One region of the Serratia sp. 121840015-1 genome, then DNA from elsewhere that is predicted to be linked to it. Evidence: predicted binding sites of a transcription regulator. Region 1 holds the regulator's gene; each other region holds the start of a gene.

The links. The regulator PurR, encoded in region 1, represses purine synthesis genes. The targets are predictions, from matches to a motif close to CANGCAAACGTTTGCNTG.
Region 2: cybB (cytochrome b561) is a predicted target of PurR. The motif match lies at 845-862, and genes of this name have one in related genera.
Region 3: purT (formate-dependent phosphoribosylglycinamide formyltransferase) is a predicted target of PurR. The motif match lies at 1,393-1,410, and genes of this name have one in related genera.

The regions. Positions count from the first base shown of each region.
Region 1 is NZ_JBSEYF010000001.1:1,752,419-1,754,686, forward strand. Features, by position in the region: gene sodB (superoxide dismutase [Fe]) at 1-257, shown strand, start outside; gene cydH (cytochrome bd-I oxidase subunit CydH) at 319-408, opposite strand; gene purR (HTH-type transcriptional repressor PurR) at 733-1,758, shown strand; gene punR (DNA-binding transcriptional activator PunR) at 1,755-2,268, opposite strand, start outside.
Region 2 is NZ_JBSEYF010000003.1:56,298-58,565, reverse strand. Features, by position in the region: gene ACUXAC_RS16535 (ABC transporter substrate-binding protein) at 1-657, shown strand, start outside; gene cybB (cytochrome b561) at 936-1,460, shown strand; gene ACUXAC_RS16525 (hypothetical protein) at 1,514-2,268, shown strand, end outside.
Region 3 is NZ_JBSEYF010000001.1:1,061,235-1,063,502, forward strand. Features, by position in the region: gene ACUXAC_RS05100 (YoaH family protein) at 1-124, shown strand, start outside; gene purT (formate-dependent phosphoribosylglycinamide formyltransferase) at 159-1,337, opposite strand; gene cspE (transcription antiterminator/RNA stability regulator CspE) at 1,584-1,793, shown strand; gene dbpA (ATP-dependent RNA helicase DbpA) at 1,941-2,268, shown strand, end outside.

The sequences.
Region 1 (2,268 bases):
AAGAGCAGTTCACCGATGCCGCAGTGAAAAACTTCGGTGCAGGCTGGACCTGGCTGGTAAAAAAGCCGGACGGCGCGCTGGCGATCGTCAACACCTCCAACGCGGCCACCCCGCTGACCGGTGAAGACAAACCACTGCTGACCGTCGACGTGTGGGAACACGCGTATTACATCGATTACCGCAATGCGCGTCCAAAATACCTGGAAAACTTCTGGGCGTTGGTCAACTGGACCTTCGCAGCGGAAAACCTGGCGTAAGCGCAGGTTCTGAGGTGATAAGGCGCAGCCAGGCTGCGCCTTTTTTATAACCGGGGGTAAATCAGTTCAACGCGGCAACGAAGCTGAAAGCGATAATGACCGCCAATGCGCAGACGGTGGTGAACAGCGACATCTTCAATTCGGTATCCATGACAACTCCTTTAAAATGGGCTTTCCTAAGGATAAAAGGCGCACAATTAGTACGTCAAATCATTTTCCCACAGTTCGCCGATAAAATCTTGTTATCATTTCCCGGTTTATAATCTCGATTACCTCTTCCACTTTTGTTCAATATGCGACAAAATTCGCAGTTCACAACTGCGTACCGGCATCCATGCCCCTCCTGATTAAGCGCTGAAGACTTCAACACACTAAAAACTCAGTTTTCGCTTCTCTGGAGAAGGATCTACGTAGGCAAACGATTAACATCACACTTACATGCTGTAAACATGTGAGTTCAGGAGTCATTCCTTACATGGCAACGATTAAAGATGTGGCCAAACGCGCGGGCGTTTCCACCACCACCGTTTCGCACGTCATCAATAAGACTCGTTTCGTCGCCGAAGAGACCAAAGCGGCCGTGTGGGCCGCCATCAAAGAGCTGCACTACTCGCCGAGCGCCGTGGCGCGCAGCCTGAAAGTCAATCACACCAAGTCGATCGGCCTGCTGGCCACCTCGAGCGAAGCGCCCTACTTTGCCGAAGTGATCGAGGCGGTGGAAAACAGCTGCTACAGCAAAGGCTACACCCTGATCCTGTGCAACTCGCACAACAATCTCGACAAGCAGCGCGCCTACCTGGCGATGCTGGCGCAAAAGCGCGTCGACGGCCTGCTGGTCATGTGCTCCGAGTACCCGGATCAGTTGCTGGGCATGCTGGAAGACTACCGTAACATCCCGATGGTGGTGATGGACTGGGGCGCCGCGCGCGGCGACTTCACCGACACCATCATCGATAACGCATTCGAAGGCGGCTATCTGGCCGGCCGTTACCTGATCGAACGCGGTCACCGCGAGATCGGCGCCATTCCGGGCCAGCTGTCGCGCAACACCGGCGGCGGCCGTCACCAGGGCTTTATGAAGGCGCTGCAGGAAGCGCATATCGACATTCGCGAAGAGTGGATCGTCCAGGGCGACTTCGAGCCGGAGTCCGGCTACAAGGCGATGCACCAAATTCTGTCGCAAAAACAGCGGCCGACCGCGGTATTCTGCGGCGGTGATATCATGGCGATGGGTGCCATTTGCGCCGCCGACGAGCTGGGCCTGCGGGTGCCGCAGGATATTTCCGTGATCGGCTACGACAACGTGCGCAACGCCCGCTACTTCACCCCGGCGCTGACCACCATTCACCAGCCGAAAGAGCGCCTGGGCGAAATGGCCTTCACCATGCTGCTGGATCGCATCATCAGCAAGCGCGAAGAGTCGCAGGTGATCGAAGTGCATCCGAAGCTGATCGAACGCCGCTCGGTCGCCGACGGGCCGTTCATCGACTACCGCCGCTAATCCCCCGCGCCGGAAGCCTGCGCGGCTTCCGGCTTCGCCTCGCTCAGCCACTCCTGATTCAGCGTCTCCCCATCGCCCAGATACGCCAGCAGCCAGCTCATCGCCGGTGACGGTTTATCCTGCTGCCAGGTCAGGCAGCACGGGCTGGCGGGAAACGGCTGCTGCAGCTGCAACGCCTTCAACTCACCGCGCTGCACCCGCGGCAGCGCCAGATGCGCCGGCATCATACCGACGCACAACCCGGCGCACAGACAGTCGAGCGCCGAGGTCCAGTCCGGCACCACCAGCCGCCGCTGGTTATCCAGCGTCCAGGTGACGCGCTTGGGCAGATTGCGCGAAGTGTCTTCCAGACAAAGCGCAGGGTACGGCCTAAGCCGATCGTCATTCAGCGGCCCTGCCAGTTGCGCGAGCGGGTGCTGTGGGCTGACCACGCACAGCCAGTTCATATACCCCATGTCGCGAAAGGCGAAGCCGCCGCCGACCGGCACCGCGCGGGTGGCACCGATCGCC
Region 2 (2,268 bases), on a different contig from region 1:
GCAGTGGACAAGAAAGCGATCGTCGCCGCAGTGTTCAAAGACAGCGGCACGCCGGCCAACTCGCTGCTGCCGCCGGGCATGCTGGGCTACAACGATAAACTGCCGGAGTACGCCTACGATCCGCAGAAGGCGCGCGAGCTGCTGAAGCAGGCCGGGCTGGAGCAGGGCTTTGAGACCGACATCTGGTCGATGCCGGTACAGCGCCCCTACAACCCGAACTCGAAGCGCATCGCCGAGATGATCCAGAGCGACTGGGCGAAGGTGGGCGTGAAAGCCAAGATCGTCACCTGGGAGTGGGGCCAGTATCTGGCCGGGCTGCGCAAAGGCGAACAGCAGAGCGCGCTGTACGGTTGGGTGTCGGACAACGGCGATCCGGATAACTTCGCCACCCTGCTCGGCTGCGCCGGGGTGCAGAGCGGCGCCAACGTGGCGCGCTGGTGCGATAAGGATTACGACAGCCTGATCCAGCAGGCGATTCAGGAAAATCAGCCGCAGGCGCGCGCCAAGCTGTATCAACAGGCGCAGGTGATCTTCGCCAAACAGGCGCCGTGGCTGCCGCTGGCCACCGGCAAAGTGTTCTACGCCACCCGCAGCAACCTGAGCGGCTACGTGGTGGACGTGAACGGCAGCGACTTCGCCAAGGCCAAATTGAACTGATCCCAGGCGCCGCGGCGAGAGCTGCGGCGCTACCCGCCTCATCGCTTAATAAGCTGCCAGCCTCTGAACCTACCGCGCATTAACTTCACAACTTACGATGCTAGCGCCCTCCCCTGCCGCCAGGCATTTAATCCACTAAGTTCATAGCTTAATAAGCGGCGTAATCCCTGGCATTTTGCTTAAACTGCACGCAGGCGCTTTCCTCGCCTGTAACATTTCGTTACCATCGGCACACAGACCCTTTAACATCAAAAGGTAACCCGGTGCAGAACACCTACATGCCGTGGCAAATTCGCCTGCACTGGCTGGTGGCGATCCTGCTGGTCATCACCTGCGTCACCATCGAGCTGCGCGGCTTTGCCGAACCGGGCAGCGCCCCCTGGTACGTGCTGGTTGTCACCCACTTCAGCTGCGGCGTAACGGTGTTTGCGCTGATGATCGCCCGCCTGTTCCTGCGCTGGCGCCACCCTTCGCCCGCTATCGTGCCCAAACCGCCGAAGTGGCAAACCGGCCTGGCGCACCTGACGCACACCCTGATTTACCTGCTGCTGCTAACGCTGCCGGTACTGGGGGTGTACTCGCGCTATCTGGGCGGCAAGGAGTGGTATCTGTTCGGCCTGCCGATGCCGTTCGCCGACGTGGCGGATCGGCCGCAGGCGCGGATGATTATCGGCTGGCACAAAACGCTGGCGTCGTTCGGCTACTGGCTGATCGGCCTGCATGCTGCCGCCGCGCTGTTCCACCACTATATCGTCAAGGACAATGCGCTGGTGCGCATGCTGCCACTGATGAAAAAGCGCTGACTACCTGGCGCCAGGGATGAATTTTCGGGCCACGCCCGCTGACAGGGAATGACATGCAAACCCAATTTTTTCATGTGACCGTCGAGCAATGCGCTAGCCAACAGACGGCGCCCGACAACCTGGTGAGGATCATCGCTTCCGGCCAGACGTTCTTTTTTTACCGTGACGACTTCAGCGACAGCGAAAATCTGCTGGCCAGGCTCGCCGCCGGCGATCGGGTGAAGATTGGCGCCCACCGCCTGCAAGACGGCAGCTATTGGCTGCACTGGCTGCTACACGGCACTAAAGGCCGGCTGGAGCCAGACAGAACGCTGAAATACAAGCTGAAATACTTCGCCCTGCTGGTGCTGGGCGCGGCGCTCACCGGCGGTTTCCCGGCGGCCTTTTTCATCATGGACCGAGAAGATTCCTGGCTGACCATCGCCCTGTTCTTTATCGCCATTATCGCCGGCCTTATCGGCATCGGCCTGGTGCTGTTCGTCGGTTCGGAGCTCCTGCTGATAGCGCACCGCGGCCGCAGGCGCCTGCTCAGGGCGCTGGATCGCGTGCTGCAGGGGCAAGACGTCACGCCGCCCGGCTCGCTCAGCCTGAAAATCCCCGGCATCAGATACCGGGCCATCCGTGCAGACGCAACGTCAGCGCCCACATCGCAACAAACCGAGTTTCCCCTCCCTGACGGCGTCGAGGCCTCCGGCATCGAGACGGTCAACGCCCTGAGCTACGAACTCCTCCACTATGAGATCCCGCGGCAGGTGCAGTATTTGGACACTTATGCGTGGCGCCAGAAGGAGACGCACTTCGCGTTGAC
Region 3 (2,268 bases), 690 kb from region 1:
TCGTGAGAAGCATCAGGGCGCTCAGGTTGCGGTACTGTTCGATGACGATGATGAAGACGAGCAGCATGATGCCGCACCGGAGGCGTCGCGGGATGACGATGCTGAAGAAGACGAAGACTATTGATGTTATCGGGGCCGCGCAAGCGGCCCCGTCAGTTTCAGCCGTTGACCGCCACGGTGGCGGCGGCTTGTTTCGCCAGCTCCACCGCCTGTTCCGTCGTGCTCGCCGTTGCCAGCGCTACGCCCAGACGACGTTGCCCGGCGATCTCCGGTTTGCCGAACAGGCGCAGCTGGTTGTGTCCGCACAGCGCATTTTCCAATCCGCTGAAACGCACATCGCTGCTGGTGAGCTGCGGCAGGATCACTGCCGAAGCGGAAGGGCCGAACTGGCGGATGGCGCCGATCGGCAACCCGAGAAAAGCGCGAACGTGCAGGGCGAACTCGGACAGATCCTGTGAAATCAACGTGACCATGCCGGTATCGTGCGGGCGCGGTGACACCTCGCTGAAGATCACTTCGTCGCCACAGACGAACAGCTCCACGCCGAACAGCCCGAAACCGCCCAACGCTTTCACCACTTTCTCCGCGATAGCCTGGGCCCGGCTCAGCGCCGTCGCCGACATCAGTTGCGGCTGCCAGGATTCGCGATAGTCCCCATCCTCCTGACGATGGCCGATCGGCTCGCAGAAGTGCACGCCGTCCACGGCGCTGATGGTCAGCAACGTAATTTCAAAATCGAATCTTACCAGCCCTTCGACGATCACCCGGCCGCCGCCGGCGCGGCCGCCCTGTTGGGCGTAATCCCAGGCGCTTTGCAGTTGTTCAGGCGTGCGGATCAGGCTTTGCCCCTTGCCGGAAGAGCTCATCACCGGTTTGACGATGCACGGATAGCCGATGTGTTCGACCGCCTGCCGGAAAGTCGCCTCGCTGTCGGCAAAGCGATAGCTGGAGGTGGGCAGGCCAAGCTCTTCCGCCGCCAGGCGGCGGATGCCTTCACGGTTCATCGTCAGGCGGGTGGCTTCGGCGCAGGGCACTACGCGGTGGCCCTGGCGTTCAAGTTCGACCAGCATGGCGGTGGCGATCGCTTCGATTTCGGGAACGATATAGTCCGGCCGCTCTTGTTCGATAACGGCTTTCAGCGCGTCACCGTCCAGCATATTGATGACGTGGCTGCGGTGCGCCACATGCATGGCGGGGGCGTCGGGATAGCGATCGACGGCGATCACTTCCAGACCGAGGCGCTGGCATTCAATGGCGACTTCTTTACCCAGCTCCCCGGAGCCGAGCAACATAACGCGGGTGGCGGAAGGGCGCAGGGCGGTTCCAATCGTTAACATAGTTTCGTACCTGGATCGGTGAAAGTAAGCGGATTGATGATCGGCGGGCAGTATATACGAAAACGATTGCGTGCGCAGCCGCCGCGCCAAGTTTGTTGCTAACTGACTGTTTTTATAACAAGCAGAAATATTTGCCCTGCATGGGCGATTGTGCGTTAATAAGCGACGGCGAAAGAAGGCCTACATATAGCAAGGTTTTCGCGTCTCGTGCCGTCAAGGCAGGTTTATCAAGTAAAGGAAACACAAATGAGCAAGATCACTGGTCACGTTAAATGGTTCAACGAAAGCAAAGGTTTCGGCTTCATCACGCCTGCCGACGGCTCTAAAGACGTTTTCGTTCATTTTTCCGCTATCGTTAGCGATGGTTTCAAGACCCTGGCTGAAGGCCAGCAGGTTGAGTTCTCCATCCAGGACAGCCAACGTGGCCCAGCCGCAGCCAACGTCGTTGCTATTTAACGACTGAGCCGCCAAGAAACCCGCCGCCGGCGGGTTTTTTTATGCCCGCTGCCCGTAACGCCGCCCATCTCTGTTATCATTTACCGCTGATTCGGCGCCAGCCTGCGGGCGCGCCGCCATTCCATTCGTCATATAAGAGTTATCGCCGTGAGCACAGTTTCTTTTTCTTCCCTGCCTCTGCCAGCCGAACAGTTGGCCAACCTCAACGAACTGGGGTACGCCAAAATGACGCCGGTGCAGGCCGCCGCGTTGCCCGCCATCCTGCAAGGGCGAGACGTGCGCGCCAAGGCGAAAACCGGTAGCGGTAAAACGGCGGCGTTCGGCATTGGTTTGCTGAATAACATCGTCGTTGCTCAGGTTGCCACGCAGGCGCTGGTGCTCTGTCCCACCCGCGAGCTGGCCGATCAGGTGAGCAAAGAACTGCGCCGCCTGGCGCGCTTCACGCAGAACATCAAAATCCTGACGCTGTGCGGCG